One region of the Streptomyces sp. NPDC003035 genome, then DNA from elsewhere that is predicted to be linked to it. Evidence: riboswitches for the same ligand, from Rfam matches in the RefSeq annotation. Region 1 holds a riboswitch; each other region holds the start of a gene.

Evidence for each region. Region 1 has a riboswitch for cyclic di-AMP ahead of ACFYV5_RS03715 (peptidoglycan DD-metalloendopeptidase family protein). Riboswitches for the same ligand answer to the same signal wherever they lie in the genome.
Region 2: another riboswitch for cyclic di-AMP. It lies ahead of ACFYV5_RS00485 (M23 family metallopeptidase); the one in region 1 lies ahead of ACFYV5_RS03715 (peptidoglycan DD-metalloendopeptidase family protein).
Region 3: another riboswitch for cyclic di-AMP. It lies ahead of ACFYV5_RS12345 (C40 family peptidase); the one in region 1 lies ahead of ACFYV5_RS03715 (peptidoglycan DD-metalloendopeptidase family protein).
Region 4: another riboswitch for cyclic di-AMP. It lies ahead of ACFYV5_RS30575 (transglycosylase SLT domain-containing protein); the one in region 1 lies ahead of ACFYV5_RS03715 (peptidoglycan DD-metalloendopeptidase family protein).

Annotation. Positions count from the first base shown of each region.
Region 1 covers NZ_JBIAPJ010000001.1:824,786-830,557, reverse strand. The annotation lists gene ACFYV5_RS03730 (sensor histidine kinase) at 1-733, shown strand, start outside; gene ACFYV5_RS03725 (SIMPL domain-containing protein) at 958-1,794, opposite strand; gene ACFYV5_RS03720 (SGNH/GDSL hydrolase family protein) at 1,982-2,776, opposite strand; gene ACFYV5_RS03715 (peptidoglycan DD-metalloendopeptidase family protein) at 2,927-3,910, opposite strand; cyclic di-AMP (ydaO/yuaA leader) riboswitch at 3,915-4,103, opposite strand; gene ACFYV5_RS03710 (tyrosine-protein phosphatase) at 4,453-5,265, shown strand; gene ACFYV5_RS03705 (DUF6126 family protein) at 5,294-5,449, opposite strand; gene ACFYV5_RS03700 (XRE family transcriptional regulator) at 5,470-5,772, opposite strand, start outside.
Region 2 covers NZ_JBIAPJ010000001.1:115,335-121,106, forward strand. The annotation lists gene ACFYV5_RS00475 (pitrilysin family protein) at 1-174, shown strand, start outside; gene ACFYV5_RS00480 (M16 family metallopeptidase) at 201-1,568, shown strand; cyclic di-AMP (ydaO/yuaA leader) riboswitch at 1,769-1,933, shown strand; gene ACFYV5_RS00485 (M23 family metallopeptidase) at 1,946-2,728, shown strand; gene ACFYV5_RS00490 (GntR family transcriptional regulator) at 2,892-3,575, shown strand; gene ACFYV5_RS00495 (HPr family phosphocarrier protein) at 3,740-4,021, opposite strand; gene ACFYV5_RS00500 (GNAT family N-acetyltransferase) at 4,199-5,772, shown strand, end outside.
Region 3 covers NZ_JBIAPJ010000003.1:606,279-612,050, forward strand. The annotation lists gene ACFYV5_RS12335 (ATP-dependent Clp protease proteolytic subunit) at 1-611, shown strand, start outside; gene ACFYV5_RS12340 (hypothetical protein) at 619-924, shown strand; cyclic di-AMP (ydaO/yuaA leader) riboswitch at 1,239-1,436, shown strand; gene ACFYV5_RS12345 (C40 family peptidase) at 1,440-1,916, shown strand; gene ACFYV5_RS12350 (LysE family translocator) at 1,963-2,592, opposite strand; gene ACFYV5_RS12355 (LysR family transcriptional regulator) at 2,666-3,583, shown strand; gene ACFYV5_RS12360 (serine/threonine-protein kinase) at 3,840-5,426, shown strand; gene ACFYV5_RS12365 (ATP-binding protein) at 5,514-5,772, opposite strand, start outside.
Region 4 covers NZ_JBIAPJ010000011.1:73,453-79,224, reverse strand. The annotation lists gene ACFYV5_RS30580 (flavin-containing monooxygenase) at 1-799, shown strand, start outside; cyclic di-AMP (ydaO/yuaA leader) riboswitch at 1,099-1,258, shown strand; gene ACFYV5_RS30575 (transglycosylase SLT domain-containing protein) at 1,263-2,117, shown strand; partial or broken gene ACFYV5_RS30570 (phosphoribosyltransferase) at 2,227-2,874, opposite strand; gene ACFYV5_RS30565 (CapA family protein) at 2,930-4,042, opposite strand; gene ACFYV5_RS30560 (serine hydrolase domain-containing protein) at 4,082-5,314, opposite strand; gene ACFYV5_RS30555 (alpha/beta fold hydrolase) at 5,542-5,772, shown strand, end outside.

The sequences.
Region 1 (5,772 bases):
GGACGAATTCCGTGAACTCTCCGACGCGTTCGACTCGATGCTCGAACAGCTCGAGTCGCACGTCGCAGAGCAGCAGAGGTTCGCCGCGAACGCCTCCCACGAACTGCGCACCCCGCTGGCCGTCTCGCAGGCGCTGCTCGACGTCGCCCGCAAGGACCCCACGCGGGCCCGGGGCGAGCTCATCGAACGCCTGCACACGGTCAATACCCGGGCGATCGGCCTCACCGAGGCCCTCCTGCTGCTCAGCCGCAGCGACCGCCGAACCTTCACCCGAGAGAGCGTCGACCTCTCCCTCGTCGCCGAAGAGGCCGCCGAAACCCTGCTCCCCCTCGCCGAACGGCGCGGAATCACGCTCGACGTCACCGGCGGGGCGGCCCGGACCAGCGGCTCCGCGGAGCTCCTGCTGCGGATGGTGACGAACCTCGTCCAGAACGCCATCGTCCACAACCTCCCCGCCGGCGGCACTGTCACGGTCCACACCGAAGCCTGGGGCAACACGAGCGTCGTGCGGGTCGAGAACACGGGCCCTCCCCTCCCCCCGGAACTCGTACCGACCCTCACCGAACCCTTCCAGCGCGGAACGGAACGCGTACGCACGGACGAGCACGCCGGCGTCGGCCTCGGCCTGGCCATCGTGCACAGCATCGTCCGCGCCCACGACGGGACCCTCGACCTCGCCCCCCGCCCCGCCGGCGGTCTCCTCGTCACGGTCCGGCTGCCCGGCACGCCCTAGGGCCTGTCTCTTGGATCATGCCGGGCTCGCGACGCCTGGCACCCACGCTCGCTGCGTTGTCGTCAGTCGTCGATGGCCCCCTGTGCCTGGCGGCACGGGAGGTACCCCCACCGCATGGACTCTCCCCCTGCCTTCGGCGGGGGACCCCCATCCTCCGCCTTGCGATCGCACGCACCAGACGCCGCTCGCTGATCCGGCCTGATCCAAGAGACAGGCCCTAGGCGTCAGAGCAGCTGGTACACCGCCGTGACCGTCACCCGCTCCTCGATCTCGCCGGGGGCCAGGGGGACCTCCGGAGCGTCGGCCGGCATTCCGGTCGCGGTTCCGGGGCCGGGCCGTACGCTCTCGCCCTCGGTGAGCGACACGAGGCGGCCGAGTCGGTGCCCGCTGAGGCGAGCGTGCTGAGCGGCCTTGTCGTACGCGTCCTTGTGGGCGATCTCGCGCGCCGTGGCCCGCAGCGCGCTCGGGTCGGCGACGTCGAAGGAGACGCCGTTGACGCGGCCCGCGTCCCCCGTCGCGTCGGTCACCGCACCGATGACCTGGCCCGCCCTGTCGACCTCCCGGACCTTCACGGTGAAGTGCTGCGCGGCCTGATACCCCGTCACCTTGGCCTCCTGGTTCGCGGTCTGGGTGTAGACCGGCGAGAGGGACAGGCTGTGGGTACGGATGTCCCGGTCGGCGACGGACTGCTTCCGCAGCGCGGCCAGCAGCGCCTCCCCGGCGGTGCGCTGGGCGGCCACGGCGTCCTTGGCGGTCTTACGGGTCACCTCGACGCCGACCGAGAGGACCGCGAGGTCGGGCTCGGCGGCGGCCCGGCCGGTGCCGGTCACCGTGATCGTCGCCGGAGCCGTGGCGGTCGTGGCGGTCGCGGACGCGGCGGGCCCGGGGGTCAGGGCGAGGGCGGGCGCCACGCCTCCGACCGCCAGGGCGCCGAGCACCGCGCCCACGGCGAGCGCCCGGCCGAGCGGACGGGCGAGTGGACGGGCGAGTGGACGGACGGGGAACGGAGAACCGGCGGGTGGGGCCGGGAGGTGGCTGCTCGGGAGATGACTGGTCCTCACGGGCGGTCCCTTCGAGGGTCGTCGGAGCTGGGGACGACGGCCGGACCGGAAAGCCGCCCGGCGTCGCGCACATCCCAGCACCCCACGGCGCCGCCTCCCGTGCGCCACTCCTGCCCCGTCACCCGCTCAGGTCTGGACGAGAGGTCACTGCCCCGTCGGCTACGTCCCTCTGGAGACGCTGCCGCGCTCAGAGGGGCATGAGGTCCGGGCGCTTGGCCTCCACGTGGTCGCCCGAGCTCTCCCCCCGCAGGCGCCGCCCGATCCACGGCACCAGGTACTCCCTGGCCCATTGGATGTCGTCGCGGCGCACCTCCAGGGTGCCCCGGGGCGGCACCGGCGGCCAGACCTGGTCCGGGTCGGCCGGTACCTCGATGCCGAGGACCTGGGCGGCGCGCAGCGCGACCCGGGTGTGCCCCTCGGGCGAGAGGTGCAGCCGGTCGCTGTCCCAAGCACGCCTGTCCTGGACGGACTTGAGCGACCACAGGTCCAGGACCGGGCAGCCGTAGCGGTCCGCGATGGCCCGGACATGGGCCGTGTAGGTCGCGATCTTGCCGCGCAGATGGCGCAGCACGGGTACGTCCCGGGTGTCGAAGCCGGTCGTCACCATGACCGTGCCGACGGCCGAGGTCAGCTCGGCGACGGCGCGCTCGAAGCGCTCGGCGACGTCGTCGGGGTCGCTGCCGGGACGGATGATGTCGTTGCCCCCCGCGCAGAAACTCACCAGGTCCGGGGCGAGCGCCTTCGCCCTGGGGACCTGCTCCTCCACGATCTGATCGAGGAGGCGGCCGCGTACGGCCAGGTTGGCGTAACGGAATGCGTCGTGCTCCGGCAGCTGGTCGGCGAGCAGCACCGCGAAGCGGTCCGCCCAGCCGACGTACTTCCCGTCGGGCCCAGGATCGCCGACGCCCTCGGTGAAGCTGTCACCGATCGCCGCGTACGACCCGAACACGCCCATGTCTCTTGATCTCGAATCGTCTGCCACGGGAGCACATCTTTCCCTTACGCGTGTGACCTACGCGACCGTAAGGAGGGGTTGACGACAGGTGAGATACGCCACCGGTCAAGATTGCCCCAAGCCGGAATACGCCGAGGCCCGGCACACGAGTGCCGGGCCTCTCTGGCGTTGCGTGGATCAGATGCCGACGCCGTGCTGACGCAGGTAGGCCAGCGGGTCGATGTCCGAGCCGTAGCTCGGCCCGGTGCGCATCTCGAAGTGCAGGTGCGGACCGCTGGAGTTGCCGGTCGAACCGGACAGGCCGATCTGGTCGCCGCCGCCGACGCTCTGGCCGGCCGAGACGGAGAGGGAGGAGAGGTGCGCGTACTGGGAGTACGTGCCGTCCGCGTGCTGGATGACGACCTCGTTGCCGTACGAGCCGCTCCAGCCTGCGGAGTGGACGGTGCCCGCGCCGACGGCCTTCACGGAGGTGCCGGAGGAGGCGATGAAGTCGACACCGGTGTGGTAGCCGGAGGACCACATGGAGCCGGAGGCGCGGTACGGCGTGGAGACGCCGCCGGAGACCGGGGCGACCCAGCCGGAGGACGCGGCCTGCGCGGGGGCGGCCGGGGCGGCCTGGGTGGACTCCACCGTGCTGCGCTCGGTGGAGCGCGAGCTGCGGGACTCGGCCGAAGCGGAGGAGGACTTCTCCGCCTTGGGCGCGGCCTTCGGGGCGGCCTTGGGGGCTGCCTTCGGGGCTGCCTTCGGGGCGGCGGCCTTGGGCGCGGGCGCCTTGGCCGTCGACTTGGCGCCGAGGGTGAGCTTCATGCCGGGGAGGATCAGCGAGGGGTTCTCGCCGACGACCTGGCGGTTGTCCTGGTAGAGCTTCTTCCAGCCGCCGGCCAGGTGGTGCTCGGCCGCGATCTTGGACAGGTAGTCGCCGGGGACGACGGAGTACGTCTTCGGCTTGGCGGCGGGAGCGGCCGGGGCGGCGGCCGGAGCCGCGGCGACGGCGGCGACGGCCTGCTCGGGCGTCACGACCGGGGCGCCCTTGTCGGCGGCGTGGGCTCCGGTCGCACCGAGGAGCGGCAGGGCGACGACGGCGCCACCGGTGCCGGCGGCGACGAATCCGCGCGTGATCGGGTTGACCTTGGGACGGCGATGCTTACCCTTCGCGGGCATGGCGAATTCCTCTCCGTCGCCTGCGAGGTGAGCTGTCGGGTTCGAACTGGAGATGTTCGGCCGCGTTCTCACGCGGCTTCACCCCGAGCCGTCCGGATCGACCGGTGCGGCGTACTTACCTGGGTCCCCCGCTCCTGCCATACGTGGGTGGGTGCGGATTCCGGACGGTGGCAGGATTCGGCGGTCCGACCGGATTGACGGTGACCGTAGACGAGCGGGGCCGACCCGAACAAGCCACCGTTTTTCTTTCGCATTCACCGCCTTGCCATTCACGCCGAATTCCGGTCACCCTCCGTGGATACCGGAACCCTGATTTCCTTTTCCGGTAAGGGGATTGGCCGGAATGATCAGGCACGGTCCGTGACCTTTATGACGCTGCTCACGCGCCGGATCCCATCTCCCCTGCAATCAGGGCGCGTTATATCGAAGGAGTCAATTCGGACAGAACACCCATTCCTCTACCCGGGGGTGTGCGGAGCCGACCCCACCCGGGATGATTGCCTCAGGAACCGATTCCGATCCGCCAACCTTCAGGAGCACTCGTGACGCAGCAGCTGCCGCAGGTCCCGTCGACCGAACCCGAGCTGGCCGGGGTACGCAACTTCCGGGACGTGGGCGGCCTGCCGACCGTGGACGGCCGATCGGTGCGCTTCGGGCGCCTCTTCCGCAGCGGCCACCTCGCGCACGCCACCGAGGAGGACGCGGCCTTCCTCTCCACCCTCGGGCTGCACACGATCTTCGACTTCCGCAACCTGGCGGACCGGAAGGTCGAGGGCCTGGACATCGAGCTCCCCGGTGTACGAAATGTGAACATACCGCTCAACGACCCGGCCGACGGCAAGGAGTTCTGGAAGCTGGTCAGCACCGGCGAGCTGGAGCAGCTGCGCGCCGCCCTGGGCGACGGCAAGGCGGCGGACCGAATGTCCGATTCGTACCGGAAGATGATTGTCGAGCGGACGGCGGAGCACAGCCGCATCCTGCACGCGATGGCCGAGGACAGCGTCCCCGCGCTGATGCACTGCGCGGCCGGCAAGGACCGGGCGGGTCTGTCCATAGCCATCTCGCTGCTCGCGGTGGGCGTCGAGCGCGAGGCCATCGAGGCCGACTACGTGAAGTCGAACGACCCGCACCGCCGCTACAAGGTGCGCCGCAGCTCCACCGCCGTGGACGCGATGTCGCCCGAGGTGATGGAGCTGCTCAGCCCGCTGTTCGACGCGCGCGTGGAGTACCTGCGGGCGGCGCTCGAGACGATGGAGCAGACCTGGGGCACGGTCGAGAGCTACCTCTCGGACGGCCTGAAGCTCAGCCCGGAGACCCGGGAGCGGCTGCGCGAGCGGCTCGTCGCCGAGGCGTGAGCCGCCCCGGGCGCCGCCGCCCCGTCCGCTACCGGTTCTGCCCGCCGAGCACGAACAGCAGGTAGAGGAAGGCGGCGAAGAGATGCCCCGCCACCAGATACGCGAAGAGCCGGAGCACGAGCCCCTTCGGGAACCTGCCCTCGCCGCGTTCCTCACCGGTGGTCGGTGCGGACTTCTCGGACATATCGGCCCCTTCCGGAGGGCTCAGCGCGGATGCGGGGCTCCGTCGCCGAGGCACAGCTCGGCGGCGGGGCTCTGCATCAGCGTGTGGACGAAGAGCAGCTCGGCCCCGCCGCGACCGGCGGCTCCGATGCGGTGCGGGGTGAGCGAGTCGAAGTGAGCGCTGTCCCCCGGGTCGAGTACGTGCACGGCGTCGCCGAGCGCGAGGCGCACCCGCCCTTCGAGGACGTGGAGCCACTCCTCTCCGGGATGGACGCGCACGATGTCGGACCGGGTGGCGTACGGCACGTGGACCCGGAGCGCCTGCAGGGCGCGGCCGGGGCCTCC
Region 2 (5,772 bases), 710 kb from region 1:
GGTGACCCGCAGCTCGCCCTCACCGCCGTGCACCGGGTCCTGGACGTCACCGCCGAGGAGGTGCAGGCGGTCGCCAAGGCCCGGCTGCGCCCGGACAACCGCGCGGTGCTCGTCTACGAGCCGATCGGTACCGAACAGAGCGACAGCGACGAGGAAGAGGGAGCGGACCAGTGACCGACGCTGCCGCGTCTTTGACGAGCATGACGTTCCACCCGCAGCCGGACCCGGGCACCGCGAAGCCCTGGGCCTTCCCGGCCCCGGACCGCGGAGCGCTGGACAACGGCCTGACGGTGCTGCACTGCCACCGTCCCGGCCAGCAGGTGGTGGCCGTCGAGGTCTTCCTCGACGCCCCGCTGGACGCCGAGCCCGAGGGCCTGGACGGCGTGGCCACGATCATGGCCCGTGCCCTCTCCGAGGGTACGGACAAGCACTCCGCCGAGGAGTTCGCGGCCGAGCTGGAGCGCTGCGGCGCCACGCTCGACGCGCACGCCGACCACCCGGGCGTACGGGTCTCCCTGGAGGTCCCCGTCTCCCGGCTGCCCAAGGCGCTCGGCCTGCTCTCCGAGGCGCTGATCGCGCCGGCCTTCCTCGACACCGAGGTCGAGCGCCTGGTGCGCAACCGGCTCGACGAGATCCCGCACGAGACGGCCAACCCCGCCCGCCGGGCGGCCAAGCAGCTCTCCAAGGAGCTGTTCCCGGCCGCCTCGCGCATGTCCCGGCCGCGCCAGGGCACCGAGGAGACGGTGGCGGCGATCGACGCCGCCGCCGTGCGCGCCTTCTACGAGGCGTATGTGCGGCCCTCCACGGCCACCGCCGTGGTCGTCGGCGACCTGACCGACGTGGACCTGGACAAGGTCCTCGCCGAGACGCTGGGCGCGTGGACGGGGAACGCCGCCGAGCCGCGTCCCGTTCCGCCGATCACGGCCGACGACACCGGCCGCGTGGTGATCGTGGACCGGCCGGGCGCCGTCCAGACCCAGCTGCTCATCGGGCGCGTGGGCGCCGACCGGCACGACCGCGTCTGGCCGGCCCAGGTCCTCGGCACGTACTGCCTCGGCGGCACCCTCACCTCCCGTCTGGACCGCGTCCTGCGGGAGGAGAAGGGCTACACGTACGGCGTGCGGGCCTTCGGCCAGGTGCTGCGCTCCGACGGCCGGGGCAACGGCGCCTCGATGCTCGCCATCAGCGGGTCGGTCGACACCCCCAACACCGGCCCGGCACTTGACGACCTGTGGAAGGTGCTGCGCACCCTCGCCGCGGAGGGTCTGACGGACGCCGAGCGCGATGTGGCCGTGCAGAACCTGGTGGGCGTGGCGCCGCTGAAGTACGAGACGGCCGCCTCCGTCGCCGGAACGCTCGCCGACCAGGTCGAGCAGCACCTTCCGGACGATTTCCAGGCGCAGTTGTACGCCCGCCTGGCCGAGACCGGCACGGTGGAGGCGACGGCGGCCGTCGTCAACGCCTTCCCGGTGGACCGTCTGGTCACCGTGCTCGTCGGTGACGCGGCGCAGATCGAGGAGCCGGTGCGCGCCCTCGGCATCGGCGAAGTGACCGTCGTCACCGGCTGATCGAGGCGACCGAGCACCCTAGGAGGACCCCGACGTCACGGTACGTCGGGGTCCTTCCCTATGTCCGTATTGCGGAAGACGGTGGCTGTATGCCCTGTGGCATGTCTTACAAACAGCCGTGTCTGTTTGCTGATTGAAAGACGGTCCGCTTAGCGTCGGTCCGGCTGTTCGCCAGTTGCATCCGCCGCGCCCGCGGCATCGGACAGTCATCGCCGAGTCCCCGTCAGGCGCGAGCCTGGGGAGCCGGGGACCCATGAAGTCCCTGGGGTGAATCGGACGCCTTCGCATCCGTGCGGAGGAGCCCGTAGGAGACCTTCCTGCTCCGAACCCGTCAGCTAACCCGGTAGGCGAGAAGGAAGGAAAGGATCAGCCACTACATGGCGTTCACCCGTGCCACCGGGAAGCATCGTGGTCCGAGCCGTCTGGCGCGCCGCAGCGCGGGCATCGCCGGCATCGCGACACTCGCCACCACCGGCGTCATCGGCACCCTCGCCTCCCCGGCGCTCGCCGTCGACGCGGACGCCCCCTCTCCCGAGGACACCGGCCTGACCCAGATCGTCGCCGTCGACGACCTCGCCGACACGATCGACGCCCAGGCCGCCGCCCAGGAGCGCGAGGCCGTCGAGGCCCGGGAGCGCGCCGAGGCCGCCGCCCGCGCCAAGGCCGAGGCGAAGCGCAAGGCCGAGGCCCGCGCCAAGGAGATCCGCGAGGCCAAGGAGCGCGCCGCCCGTGAGGCCGAGCGCAAGCGCCTGAACTCCTTCCAGCTCCCCATAGCCGGCTCGTACGTGACCACCGGCTACCAGGCCGGTGGGTCGCTCTGGTCCTCCGGCAGCCACTCCGGCGTCGACTTCCGTGCCGCCTCCGGCAGCCGGGTCGTCTCCGTCGGATCCGGCACCGTCGTGGAGGCCGGCTGGGGTGGCGCGTACGGCAACAACATCGTCATCCGGATGAACGACGGCACGTACACCCAGTACGGTCACCTGTCGGCCATCAGCGTCTCGGTCGGCCAGTCGGTCACCCCGGGCCAGCAGATAGGCCTCTCCGGCTCGACCGGCAACTCGACCGGCCCGCACCTCCACTTCGAGGCGCGCACCAGCGCCGAGTACGGCTCCGACATCAACCCGGTCGCGTATCTGCGCGCCCGCGGCGTGAACGTCTGACCGCAGACTCACAGCACGTCAGAAAAGCCCCGGCTCGTACTGAGCCGGGGCTTTTTGCTGGCCAAAAGATATCCATGCTTCCCGGAGACCCATCGGAAATAGTGCTCTGCTGCAATAGAGTCGCGGCGAACCGGTTTCGCGCGGATCAAAGCGGAGGTCGAACATGCGCATTCCCGCGCACTCGGTATGCACGGCGATCCGGGACGACATCGTCTCCGGTGTCTTCGCGTGCGGCAGCCGGCTGACCGAGGAACAGCTGGCCCGCCGCTACGGAGTCTCCCGCGTTCCGGTCCGCGAGGCCCTGCGCACCCTGGAGTCCGAGGGCTTCGTGATCACCCGCCGCCACGCGGGCGCCCATGTCGCCGAGCCCACCGAGCAGGAGGCGGCGGACCTGCTGGACGTACGGGCGCTGCTCGAGCCGCTCGGTGCCGCCCGCGCCGCCCAGCGCCGTACCGAGGCGCACCTCAAGGTGCTGCGCGGCCTGGTCAGGCTGGGTCAGGAGAGGGCCAGGCGCGGGCAGGGCGAGGATCTGCGCTCGCTCGGCGGCTGGTTCCACGAGACGCTGGCGCAGGCCTCCGGCAGCCCGGCGCTCACGGCGCTGCTCACCCAGCTCCGGCACAAGATCGCCTGGATGTACGCGGTCGAGCCGGCGGCCCAGCCCGTCGAGGCGTGGGCCGAGCACGGGGCGATCGTGGACGCGGTGGCGCGCGGCGACGCGGAACGGGCCCGCGCCCTGACCGCGCTGCACGCGGAGCGCTCCCTGGCGCAGCACCGGTTGAAGCGCGTCGAGCGCGGGCGTGTGAGGGCTTCGCAACACGTCGTCAACACCGTGAACGTCCGGAATTAACACGCGGGCCGTATACAAAGAATAGGAATTCGACGGGCTTTCTTCGTGCTGCTCTGAATTCCAGCGGGAACGACAAGCCGGACCGGTGGGGAAAACAATGGAGCCGCGCCCGCCGTCATTTCGGCGTGCGCGGCTCCATCGGAAACCGGAATTCGGTCGGACGGTCAGACGGTCTCGGGAAGCTCGTCGAGTCCCTCGGCAACCAGCTTCGCCAGACGGTCCAGAGCGGCCTCGGCGCCATCGGCGTCCGAAGCGAGCACGATCTCCTCGCCGCCCTGCGCGCCCAGACCGAGCACCGCGAGCATCGACGCGGCGTTCACCGGGTTGCCATCGGCCTTGGCGATCGTCACGGGGACGCCGGAGGCCGTGGCGGCACGGACGAAGATGGAGGCGGGGCGGGCGTGCAGGCCCTCGGCCCAGCCGACGTTGACGCGGCGCTCAGCCATGGTGTTGCCCTTCAAGTCTCAAGCGGGTTGTCTAGACCAGTCTCTCACGGGTCGCGGGGTGCTCGTGGCCGACCTGCGGCCCCTGCGGCAGGGGCTGATGGGTCCTCCCTACCCTGCCCGGCGCGCAGACGCCACACGACCGGTGCCACTGTCGGACCCCGGCCGTACGCTTGGCCCATGCAGAGCGCGTCGGAACGGCCGGAGCAACCGGAACACGCCTACCCCGCCCACTGGGAGGCGGATGTGGTCCTCCGCGACGGCGGCACGGCGCGCATCAGGCCCATCACCGTCGACGACGCCGACCGGCTCGTCAGCTTCTACGAACAGGTCTCGGACGAGTCGAAGTACTACCGCTTCTTCGCGCCCTACCCGCGGCTCTCCGCCAAGGACGTCCACCGCTTCACCCATCACGACTTCGTGGACCGGGTCGGGCTCGCGGCGACCGTCGGCGGGGAGTTCATCGCGACGGTGCGGTACGACCGCATCGACGACCGGGGCCGGCCCGCCGGCGCCCCCGCCGACGAGGCCGAGGTCGCCTTCCTCGTCCAGGACGCCCACCAGGGGCGCGGCGTGGCCTCCGCACTGCTCGAACACATCGCGGCGGTGGCGAGGGAGCGGGACATCAGGCGCTTCGCGGCGGAGGTCCTGCCCGCCAACACCAAGATGATCAAGGTGTTCACGGACGCCGGGTACACCCAGAAGCGCAGCTTCGAGGACGGCTCCGTGCGGCTCCACCTCGACCTGGAACCCACCGACCGCTCCCTCGCCGTCCAGCGCGCGCGTGAGCAGCGCGCCGAGGCCCGCTCCGTGCAACGGCTGCTCGCCCCCGGCGCGGTCGCCGTCATCGGCGCCGGACGCACACCGGGCGGAGTCGGCCGGACGGTCCTGCGCAACCTGCTGGGCTCCGGGTTCACCGGTCGTACGTACGCCGTGAACCGCGCGCTCGGGGAGGGGACCGCCACGCTCGACGGGGTGCCGGCCTTCCGCTCCGTCGGAGACATCGGCGAACCGGTCGACCTGGCGATCGTGGCGGTGCCCGCCGAGCGGGTGCCGGAGGCGGTCGCCGACTGCGGCGAACACGGCGTGCAGGGTCTCGTCGTCCTCTCGGCCGGGTACGCGGAGAGCGGCCCCGAAGGGCGGGAACGGCAGCGCGCACTGGTGCGGCAGGCCCGCTCGTACGGGATGCGGATCATCGGTCCCAACGCCTTCGGGATCATCAACACCTCGGCGGACGTCCGGCTGAACGCCTCGCTCGCGCCGGAGATGCCGGCCCCCGGACGGCTCGGGCTCTTCACCCAGTCCGGCGCGATCGGCATCGCGCTGCTCGCCGGACTGCACCGGCGAGGCGCCGGCCTCTCCTCCTTCATCTCCGCGGGCAACCGGGCGGACGTCTCGGGCAACGACTTCCTCCAGCACTGGTACGACGACCCCACGACCGATGTCGTCCTGCTGTACCTGGAGTCGATCGGTAACCCCCGGAAGTTCACCCGGCTGGCCAGGCGGACGGCGGCGGTCAAGCCGGTGGTGGTGGTCAAGGGCGCCCGGCACAGCGGGAGCGCGCCACCGGGACACCGCGTACCTGTCACGCGCATTCCGCACGCCACCGTCTCCGCGCTGCTCCGGCAGGCCGGCGTCATCCGCGTCGACACGGTCACCGAGCTCGTCGACGCGGGTCTGCTCCTCGCGGGCCAGCCGCTGCCGGCCGGGCCCCGCGTGGCGATCCTCGGCAACTCCGAATCGCTCGGGCTGCT
Region 3 (5,772 bases), on a different contig from region 1:
ACGTCCTTCCCGAGTTCACCGAGCGCACCGGCTCGGGAAGCCGGACCCTCGATCCGTACTCCAAGCTGCTGGAGGAGCGGATCGTCTTCCTCGGTACGCCGATCGACGAGACCTCGGCCAACGACGTCATCGCCCAGCTGCTGCACCTCGAGTACGCCGACCCGGACCGGGACATCTCGCTCTACATCAACTCCCCCGGCGGTTCCCTCAGCGCCATGTCCGCGATCTACGACACGATGCAGGTCGTCACCTGCGACGTGGAGACCACCTGCCTCGGCCAGGCGGCCTCCACCGCGGCCGTGCTCCTCGCGGCCGGAGCGCCCGGGAAGCGGCTCGCACTGCCCGGCGCGCGGGTCGTGCTCCAGCAGCCCACGACGGACGAGCCGTTGCGGGGGCAGCTCAGCGATCTCGACATCCAGGCAAGGGAATTGCTCCGTCTGCGCGCGATGGTGGCCGGGATGCTGGCGACCCACACCGGCCGGAGCCGTGAGCGGATCGACGCCGACATCGACCGCGTCACCGTTCTCGACGCCTCGGCCGCGACCGCGTACGGTCTGGTGGATCACGTCGTCCAGAACCGCGCGGCGTCCGGCGGCGCCGGGGCGAGGTGAGCGGGAGATGGTTCCCGAGCCGCCGCCACTGCCCGCCCTGACGCGCGCCGAGGGCGAGTTCGTCGACGCCTACCTCGATGTCGTCGATCTGCTGGGACGCATCAATCCATCCAGGGCATCGCATACCTATGGGGCGCTGCGCGCGGCACAGGCCCTGGTGGGGCGGGCGACCGCGCTGCGCGAGGCGCTGACGGTGATGCACGGACGCGGCGAGAGCGAGGTGCACGCGGAGACATTGGCCCGTGCGCTGCGGACGTTGGACGGGGAGCGCCGCGCGGAGCGGGTCACCGTGCCGGGAACATCCGCGAGTTGACACATCCGCGTGTCGTGTCGAGGTCCACTCGGGGCATCGTGGCGGCAGAAACCCTCCCCCGTTCGGCGTAGTCGACGAATCGACTTATGTGCGGGGTGAGTTGCGCAGCAGGTGTACACATCTGGTGGAATCGGGCGTTCCGTCGCTGGTGCGAGCCTCGTCGGCCAAACCCCGCGGAGTCAATAAACATATCTGTCCACCCAAATGGATCAGTCGTGAGCAGCCTCACATAGTGTCGTTTCAGCTCGGATTTCGCCCTGAAAGTGGGTCAAGATCCCTCACGACGACAAGCCCCCGCCACCGCGGCGGGGCGGTCCGGGCGGACGCCGAGTCCTGCCGCCGTCCCGGATGTCTGGTCGACAGGAGTGGATCGGCAGGAGTGGAGGACCCGAGCAGTACGGGACGGCCGCCCAGTGGGGCCGTTCCTCGGGGTGAAGCCGCAGCCGCGGCCGGGCGACTTCGCCAGCCCGAACCCGACAGGTCATCCTTCACAGGCGGCTGACGAAGGGTTGCGCATGACTGCGCAGATTCATGTCCCGTCCCTGCTGTCCCGGGCCGGAGCCGTCTCGGCTCTCACCCTCGCCGCCGTCGGCGGCACGATGCTGGCCCCAGGTGTCACCTCGGAGGCCCAGGCCGCGACCTCGTACGCCGGCAAGGCGCTGAACATCGCGGCCTCGAAGAAGGGATCGCCCTACAAGTACGGAGCGTCCGGGCCGAACCGGTTCGACTGCTCGGGGCTCACGCTCTACTCGTACAAGAAGGCGGGCAAGTCGCTGCCCCGTACCGCGCAGCAGCAGTACAACAAGACCCGACACATCTCCGCCTCCAGCAGGCAGCGGGGGGACCTGGTCTTCTTCCACTCGGGTGGAAGGGTCTACCACGTGGGCATCTACGCCGGGAGCAACAAGATCTGGCACTCGCCGAAGCAGGGTTCCTGGGTGAAGCTCGACAGGATCTGGTCGTCCAAGGTCTATTACGGCCGGGTCCGATGACCGCCGGGGGGTGTGGTGGCGCCGCCGCACCCCCTCCACAGCCGGCTCAGTTCCCCGCGAGGGGAGCCGACAGAAGGGTCAGGCCCAGGGCGGCGAGCGCGCCGCCCGTCACCCCCTGCACGGTCCTCGCCGTGCGCGGTCGGCGCAGCCAGTGGCCGAGCCGGTCCACCAGAACGGCCACCAGGGGGAACCAGAGCAGGGCCAGCAGCACCACGATCGACGCGAGGAGCAGCGTGCGCGGCACGACCGCGACGCCCTCCGGCACGAACTGCGGCAGCAGGCTCAGGAACAGCACCGGCGCCTTCGGGTTCAGCACGTTCGCCAGGAACCCCTGGCGCAGCGCGCGGGACACCTTCGCCTCCCCCGCGCGGTCGGCCGGCGGCTCGCCCGTCGCCCGCAGCGCGCCCCGCAGCGCCTGGACGCCGAGGTACAGCACATAGGCGCCACCGGCGATCTGCAGGACCCGGTAGAGCGAGGGCACGGCGAGCAGTACGGCCGCGAGCCCCGCCACCGCGAGGGCGGTGTGCACCAGAAGGCCGCCCGCCACGCCGACGGCCGAGGCCACCCCGGCCCGCCGGGAGGCGAGAGCACTGCGTACGACGACGGCGAAGTCCGCGCCCGGCATGGCCACCATGCCCGCCGCGACCCCGATGAAGGCGATCAGCTGTCCGTCCATGCCCCTCAGCGTGCCTGCCGGGAGCCTTTAGTGTGTACTGGCAATCTTGTGGGTCTGCCCAAAGGAATCCTTTATGCAGGATCTGGTGCGGCTCGCGGCGCTGGTGGCCGTCGCCGAGGACGGCTCGATCACCCGGGCCGCCGCCCGGCTCGGCTACACCGCGCCCGCGCTCTCCCAGCAGCTCGCCAAGCTGGAGCGGGAGGCGGGGGCCGCGCTGCTCGTCCGGCATCACCGGGGCGCCCGGCTGACGCCCGCCGGTGAACTGCTCGTCACCCGGGCGCGCCGGGTCCTCGACGAGATGGAGCGGGCGCGTCACGAGCTGGCGCAGCTCAGCGGGCTCTCCGGCGGGCGACTGCGGGTGGGCACCTTCACCACGGTGGGCATCCATCTGCTGCCACCGGTCCTCAGCGCGTTCCGCCGGGCCCACCCGGACGTGGAGCTGACGGTCGCCGAGTACGAGCCGCCTGGCGGGGTGGTCGCGGTGGCGGAGGGCCAGGCCGATCTGGCGCTCACCCACGCCTACGAACCCGCGGAGTCCGCCCCGCTGCCGCCGGGTGTCGTACTGGAGCCCCTGCTCGTCGAGGAGTTGGTCCTGGTCACGGCCCCGGGCCATGTGCTGGCGGAGGGCTCGGGCCGGCTGCCGATCGCGGAGCTCGCCGGTCAGCCGTTGATCAGCAGCGCACCGGACCATCCGCCGAGGCGGGGTGTGGAGGGCGCCCTCGCCCGGGCCGGCGCGACCCCGTCGGTCGTCTGCCGGACGCCGGGCTACGCGCTGGTGTGCGCGCTCGTCAGCGCGGGGCTCGGAGTGGCGGTGGTGCCGGAGATGGTCGCCGCGATGGCGTCGTCGCCGCTCGGCGTACGGACGTTGGAGCCGACGTCGTTCCGCCGGACGATCTCGGTGGCGCACCGCGGAGAGCAATCGGGCCCGGCGGCGCGGTCACTGCGGGCACTGCTGCGCGCCGGCTTCGCCCGGGGCGCGCACGTGCAGTAAGCCGGAGCGCGTACGTGCCGGTGCCGTACGTGTGCCGGTGCCGTACCGGCTACGAGCCACGCGGCAGATCGGCGTACGGCGTAACATCACGGCCACCCCGGGCGGACCCCGGGCCCGTCACGCTGCCCAGCCACCCCAGAGCCACGCTGTGCAGGCCGCCCGCCCTGACGGTGGGTGCTGACGCCCTCCCGCCTACGCTGCTGCCATCGGCCAACTGAGCGGCTGATCAAGGGTTTCAGGGGGGGGACAAGTGCAGATGGACAACGCGACTGAGGTGTTCCCACCACTGCAGGCGGACGATCCGTCCGTGGTGGCGGGTTATCGCCTCGCCGCTCGGCTCGGGGCGGGCGGCATGGGCCGGGTCTACCTGTCGCACACACCGGGCGGCCGACCGGTGGCGATCAAGGTCGTACGGCCGGAGCTGGCCGACGACGCGACCTTCCGGCAGCGGTTCCGCCGGGAGATCAAAGCAGCCCGACGAGTCCGGGGCGCGTACACCGCCGAACTGATCGACGCCGACGCGGACGGCGTACCGCCCTGGCTGGCGACGCTCTACGTGCCCGGGCCGTCCCTGGCCGAGGCGGTCGCCCGGCGTGGACCTCTGCCGGTGCCGGCAGTGCTGTGGCTGATGGCGGGCGTCGCCGAGGCGCTCCAGGCCATCCACGGTGCGGGAATCGTGCACCGGGACCTGAAGCCGTCGAACGTGCTGCTGGCCGCCGACGGGCCGCGGGTGATCGACTTCGGCATCTCCCTCGCCTCTGACGTCACCTCGCACACAGCAACGGGCACCGCCATCGGCACGCCCTCGTACATGGCTCCCGAGCAGGCGTCGGCGGGCGAACTCACGGCGGCGACAGACGTCTTCGCGCTCGGTCAGACGGCAGCCTTCGCGGCACTGGGCGAGCCGCTGTACGGCGACGGCCCCTCGGTCAGCGTGCTGTACCGCATCGTGCACTCCGAACCCGACCTGTCCCGGCTTCCCACCCAGCTCCGCCCGCTGATCGCCCGATGCCTGGCCGCCGATCCGGAGGAGCGGGCCACGCCGGCGGAGGTCGTCGAGTGGTGCCGGCAACGACTCGGCCGGGACGCCGAGGCAGGGGCGGGTCCGGCCGTCTGGCGGGAGGTCATGGGGCCGGCGCGTACGGTTCCGGCTCCGGTCCCCGATCCCACCCCGGTGCACACGCTGCCGCTGGTCCCACGGCCGAAGCCGGCGGGGCCGGCCGAGCGGCGGGCCCGCAGGTGGCACACCGCGCTCATCACTGCCGCCGCCGTCGCGGCGGGAGCCCTCCTCCTGACAGGTCTGACATGGACGATCATGGACGCTGCGGACCGGCTCCGCGACCGTCAGGTGTCCGCGTCCAAGACGCCTGGTCCGACGGCGTCGCATTCGGCGTCGGTCTCGGGCTCGGAGGACGGCGGCCGGACACCAGGGGCGTCGCGCCCCTCTTCGAACGCGCCCAAGGCGCCCCGGGCCGTCCCGTACGCCTTCCAGTGGCTGGACGAGAAGAACTCCTTGGACATGAGGGAGCCCGTCGCGCGCAAGGACCGCAAGGGGGACATCCGCTTCGTCTGCGAAGAGTCCTGCGCGCTGGAGAGCGACACCAGCCTGATCACCCTGTACTACGGAGAGCCGGGGGCCTCCCTCGACGAGTGCCGCAGCGCCCTCACCGCCGCCGAGAGCCGCAGCCTCCCGCTGGTCATGGCGGCAGCCGGCAGCGAGATCTGCATCAAGCACCCCTCCGGAGACATCGCGCTGTTCGTCGTCCAGACGAAGTCGACCGCCCTGCCGAAGAGCGGGTCCAGCTTTATGACCGTGGACATGACGGTCTGGCGAGCCTCCTAGGGTCCGATGCGAGCCGCAGGGTCAGCCGCATGCAGTCCGCCGGCCCTGCCTCGCCGCTTGCGGTGGGCGCCCCAGCCGGCACACCCCCTAGAGTGCGGCCGAGGCCACTCCCCGGTTCGGGGAGGCGGTCCAGGGGAGGTTGATCCAGACCGTCTTGCCGCCGTCGTCGGTCGGGGTGACCGAGAGGCGGCCGCCCGCCTCCGCCGCCAGGAAGCGGATGATGACCATCCCCCGCCCGTTGTCCTGCTGCACCGCCGCCGGAAGCCGCTTGGGCCAGCGAGGATGACTGTCGGTGACCCCGATGTGCAGCTGCTCCTCGCGCTCCAGCCGGACCTCGACGGTGAAG
Region 4 (5,772 bases), on a different contig from region 1:
GCACCGGGTGGTCCGGACGAAGAACATCCTGTTCACCATCGGGGTGTACCAGTTCTGCCGCCGCGCGCCGAAGACGGCACGGCGCGTCCTGAGCGGGCTGAACCAGCGTGTCCTGCGGGACAAGGGGCTGATCCGCGAGCATCTGACGCCCCGCTACGACCCCTGGGACCAGCGGCTCTGTGCCGTCCCCGACGCCGACCTCTTCCACGCGCTCAAGAAGGGGGAGGCAGAGATCGTCACCGACCGCGTCGACCGTTTCGTCCCCGAGGGGATCCGGCTGGCGTCGGGCCGTGTGCTGGAGGCGGACGTCGTGGTGACGGCCACCGGCCTGGAACTGCTGGCCTTCGGCGGAATCGAGCCGACGGTGGACGGCCGGCCGGTGAAGCTGTCGGAGCAGTTCGTGTGGCGGGGGACGATGCTCACCTCCGTTCCCAACTTCGCCTTCTGCGTCGGCTACACGAACGCCTCCTGGACGCTGCGCGCCGACCTCACCTCGCGCCTCGTGTGCAAGGTGCTCAACCACATGGGCGGCAGGCGGTACGCGGCGGTGGTGCCGAAGCCGGAGGGTCCGCTGCGCGAGCGCCCTCTGCTCGACCTGGCGGCGGGATACGTCCGGCGCTCGATCGACGCCTTCCCGCGCCAGGGCGACCGGGGCCCGTGGAAGGTCCGCCAGAACTACGTCCTGGACGCGGCGACCACGATGCGCACGAACCTGGACCGCACGCTGGCACCGACCCCGCTGGCGCGGGTGCTCGCGGCGCGTCACGGCGAGACGGGTGCCGCGAGCGTCTCCGGCTGACGTACGACCACAGTTCCGGCCAAAACGGATACAAGGGGTTTTTAGCGCCCCTTGTATCCCTTTTCTCAACTCGGCTGAATTTACCGTAATGACCGATATGGCGCTGCGGTGACATGAATCACGCCGGGGTCGAGGTGATCTCTCGACCCCGGCCGTTCCCTTTCCTTTCAAGGAAGTTCGGCGCGGTGGGGGTGGCGAAGAACCTCTCCCGGAATTCCCCACGAACGCGACGTCTTGTTTCTGTCGACATTTCTCGCCTACGGTCACCTCGACCCGGACGGATCGCCGAATCCTGCCACCGTCCGAAAATGCCGATCATTCACCCGAAGGCAGGAGCGGGGGACCCACTATTCGCCGGTCCGGATTCTCCGGAGCGGCTCGGGGTGAAGTCGCACACGTGCGGCCGGGCATCTCCAGCCCGAACCCGACAGCTCACCCCGCAGGCGCCGGAGAGGAATGCATCATGCCCGCACACGGTAAGCACCGGCGCCCCAAGAGACGTCCCTTGACCCGCGGAATCGCCCTCGCGAGCACGGGTGGTGCCGCGCTGGCCCTGCCCCTGGTCGGCACGGCCACCGCGCACGCGACGCCCGGCACGGCACCCGAGACCGCCCCCGCCGGAAAGACCGTCTTCAGCGCTCCGGCGAAGATCGCGGAATCGATTCCCGCCGCGAAGAACGCCCCCGCCAAGACCTATAAGGTCGTTCGCGGCGACTCCCTTTCGTTGATCGCGCAGGAGCAGAGTGTGCAGGGCGGCTGGAAGGCCCTGTACCGAGCGAATCGCAGCATTGTGGGTGACAACCCGTCACTTATCCATCCGGGCCTGGAACTGACGCTCCGCGGGAAATCCGCCGCGGCTCCCAAGAAGCCCGCGTCCCCGGCCAGTAAGGACGCCGACCGGGCCGACCGCTCGCAGCAGCGGAGCGCCACCCCGGCCAAGGCGGCTCCCGCGAAGCCGGCCCCGGCGAAGGCCGCACCCGCGGCCGCCAAGAGCTACACCAACGACCTCGACGGCTGGATCCGCGAATCGCTGGACGTCATGGCGCAGTACGGCATCCCCGGTACGTACGAGGGCATCCACCGCAACATCATGCGCGAGTCCTCGGGCAACCCGCAGGCCATCAACCTCTGGGACTCGAACGCCGCCAAGGGCACCCCGTCCAAGGGGCTCCTGCAGGTCATCGAGCCGACCTTCCTGGCGTACCACGTGCCCGGCACCTCGATGGACCTCTTCGACCCCATCGCCAACATCACCGCGGCCTGCAACTACGCCGCGGACCGCTACGGCTCCATCGACAACGTCAACGGACCCTACTGATCGCCGGCGCGTCACTCGGGCGAAGCCCCGGCCCCCTCTCGGGGCCGGGGCTTCGCCGTCCGGCCTCGGGCCGCGCGGCCATGACGCGAGGGCGTCAGGGACGGCCGGGGCTCGATCCGCGCGCGGTACGGTTGCGCTCCAGGCAGGCGATGACCTCCTCGTCCGGGGTCTGCGAGAAGTCCTGGTAGAACTGGCCGATCGCGTAGAAGACCTCCGGCTCGTACACGCTGACCGTCTCGTCGGCCTCCCCGCCGATCCGCTCCGGCCAGCCCTGCGGCGCGACCGGCACGGCGAGGACGATCCGCGCGGCTCCCCGTGCGCGCACGACCCGGCAGGCGGCCAGCGCCGTGGCGCCCGTCGCCAGGCCGTCGTCGACCACCACGGCCGTGCGGCCGTCGAGGCGGGCCGGGCTCAGCGTCCCGCGATAGCGCTGGGCCCGCTGCCGCAGCAGCTCCCCCTCCCGCTCCTCGACGGCGGCGAGGTCACGGTCGGAGACGCCGGTCTCGGCCAGCACGCGCGCGTTGACGACCCGCACGCCGCCCTCCCCGATGGCGCCCATGGCGAGTTCCGGCTGGAAGGGCACCCCCAGTTTGCGTACGAGACAGACGTCCAGGGGCGCCCCGAGGGCGTCGGCGACGTGTTCGGCGACCGGCACGCCGCCGCGCGGAAGCCCCAGGACCACGACGTCGTGGCCCTTGAGATGGTCCAGGCGGGCGGCGAGTCGCCGTCCGGCGTCCGTACGGTCGGTGAAGTACATGTCCCGCTCGTCTCCCTGGTCGGAGCGTGCGCGCGGCCGGTGCCGAGTGCGGCCCCTAGGCGGGGCGCGCGACGAGGGTTCCGTCCTGGTCGAGGGTGACCTGCGCGCCGTAGGGCCGGCTCGTCCGGCCGAGAACGTCGTGGAGCCACCGCGCATCCCGGCCGGGGGCGTGCTCCAGCCGCATGCGCCGGGCCCGCAGAGGAATGATGCGCACCTCCTGGAGTCCGCCGTCTTCGGGCCTCACCGACGCGATGTACAGCAGCCGCAGGTCGTCGCGGTACTGCTCGTAGCCGGTGATGCCCTCGTAGTCGTTGATCAGGTCGCCGCAGCCGTGGAGGACGAGTCTGCCCCGGTACACCTCCACGGGCCGGGGATGGTGTGAGGAGTGCCCGTGGACGATGTCGGCTCCGCTGTCGATCAGGGCGTGGGCGAAGTCGACGTCGGCGCGCGAGAGGGCGTAGCCCCAGTTCGAGCCCCAGTGGACCGAGACCACGACGATGTCGCCCGGGCTCTTGGTCTCCCGTATCCGGGCGGCGAGGCGCTTCGCGGTGGTGTCGGCGGGTCCGGCGGCGAAGTGGACGCCCCCGAGCTCGGCCGTGGCGGCCCAGTGGCGAGGGATGCCGCTGGAGGCCATGCCCAGGGCGTGGACGACGAGCCGTCCGCCCCCGGGGAGGCCGACGACGGCGGGCCGCCCGGCCTCCTCGGCGTTCCGGCCCGCTCCGGCCGTGCGCAGTCCCCCACCGGCGAGGGCGGCGAGGGTGTCGTCGAGCCCGCCGCGGCCCAGGTCCAGGACGTGGTTGTTGGCCAGGACGCAGACGTCGGGGCGGACGGCCGTCAGGCTCGGCAGGTTCTCCGGGTGCATCCGGTAGTGGACGGCCTTGCCGGGAGCGAACGCGTCGTGCGTGGTGACGGCCGTCTCCAGGTTGGTGAGCCGCACGTCGGGCGCGGCGGCGTCGAGGGCGTCGAGCGCGACGCCCCAGGGGTAGGCGAAGTCCACACGGTGGGGGATGGGGCCGTTGACCGCCTCGGCGAGCGCCACATAGGAGCGTGCATCGTGCATGTAGCGCTCGCGGAGGGCGGGGTCGCCGGGATGGGGAAGGATCTGGTCGACCCCGCGGCCGAGCATCACATCGCCGCAGAGGAAGAGTCCGACCAGGTCACTGCCCATAGACCCAGGGTAGACGCGGTGGTGTGGGGCGGCCGGGGCTCAGCGCGGGGCCGGGGGCTTCGACGTCGGCGACGGCGGCTGCGAGGTCGGCGGTGACTGCACCGCCGGGAGGTCGTACACGTGCTCGGGGCTCACGATGCGGGTGATCGCCCGGCCGAAGAGCGTGCTCGGTTCCTGCCCGTCGTGGTTGGTGTCCGTGTTCAGCAGGACGACCATCGTGGCCTGCGCCTCGGGCAGGTAGACGGTCAGCGACTCGTAACCGGGCAGCGAGCCGTTGTGACCGATCCAGCCCTCGACGTTGAAGATGCCCAGACCGTAGCCGGTGCCGGCCAGGTCCGTCCCCCCGACCTTGAGGCGCTGCTCCTGGGTCTCCGGGGTGAGCAGGGTGCCGGTGGCGACGACCCGTGCCCAGGTCCGCATGTCCCGCAGGTCGGAGATCATCGCTCCCGCCGCCCATCCCCAGGAGGGGTTCCAGTCCGTGGCGTCCTCGGTCTTCCCGGTGGCCGTCTGATCGGTGTAGCCGTGGGCGTGCGGGCTGGGGAACTCGGCACCGGTCGGGAAGATCGTGTGCCGCAGTCCGGCCGGCTCGATGACGTTCTCCTGGACGAACTCGTGCAGCGGCTGCCCGCCGGCCTTCTCCACGACGAGCCCCAGCAGGATCGTATTGGTGTTGCAGTACTCGAAATCGGCGCCCGGCTGGAAGTTCACCGGATGCTTGAAGGAGAAGTCGAGCAGCTCCTGCGGCGTGAAGGACCGGTCCGGGTCGGAGGTCAGGGCTTTGTAGAACCCTTCGTCCATGGAGTAGTTGAACAATCCGCTGCGCATGCCGGCGAGTTGGCGCAGCGTGATGCGATCGCCGTTGGGGACGCCGTCGACGTACTTGTCGATCGGATCGTCCAGTCCCACCTTGCCCTGGTCGACCAGTTCGAGCATCGCCGTCACGGTGAAGGTCTTCGTCTCGCTGCCGATCCGCATGTAGAGGTTCGGGTCCATGGGGACCTTGGTGGCCTTGTCGGCGACCCCGAACGCCTTGATGTAGTTGCCCTTGCCGGGTGCGGACAGCGAGACCATCACGCCCGGCACCCCGGCCTCCCGCATGACCTGCTGGATCGCGGTGTCCAGGCGGGCGGCGACGGCCGGGGTGAGCTCGGTGAACTCGCCGTCCGTGACGTCGGGGACGGGCGCCGGGGCGTTGTACGGGGTGGCGGAAGCGCTGTACGGGAGGGCGGGGGCGGAGAGGGCCGCTCCGGCGGAGGCGGGGACGGCCAGCATGCCGGTCGCGGCCAGAACCACGCAGACCCGGCGCCACCGCGCTCGCGAGGGCGCGTGCGTGTGTGAGGGCGCGTGCGCCTGTGAGCGCGCGTGCGCTTGTGAGTACCTCACGGCAGGCCTCCCGCCGGACGAGGGCTACTCCCCCGTCCAGGCTAGGCCGGACCGGCGGGCCGTGCACGACGAGGACCGTCGGCCCGAGTGTCGGACCCCTGCACTACGTTGCGCCCATGACTTCCTACGTACTGGTGGCAGGCGCGTGGCTCGGAGCGTGGGCGTGGGACGAGGTGGTGCCGGAGTTGCGGGCGGCCGGCCACGACGCCCGTGCGGTGACGCTGTCCGGGCTCGCGGAGCGGAAGGGCGTGCCCGCGGGGCAACAGACCCATGTGGAGGACATCGTGGGGGAGGTCGAGCGGCTCGGGCTGCGGGACGTCGTCCTCGTCGGCCACAGCTACGCGGGC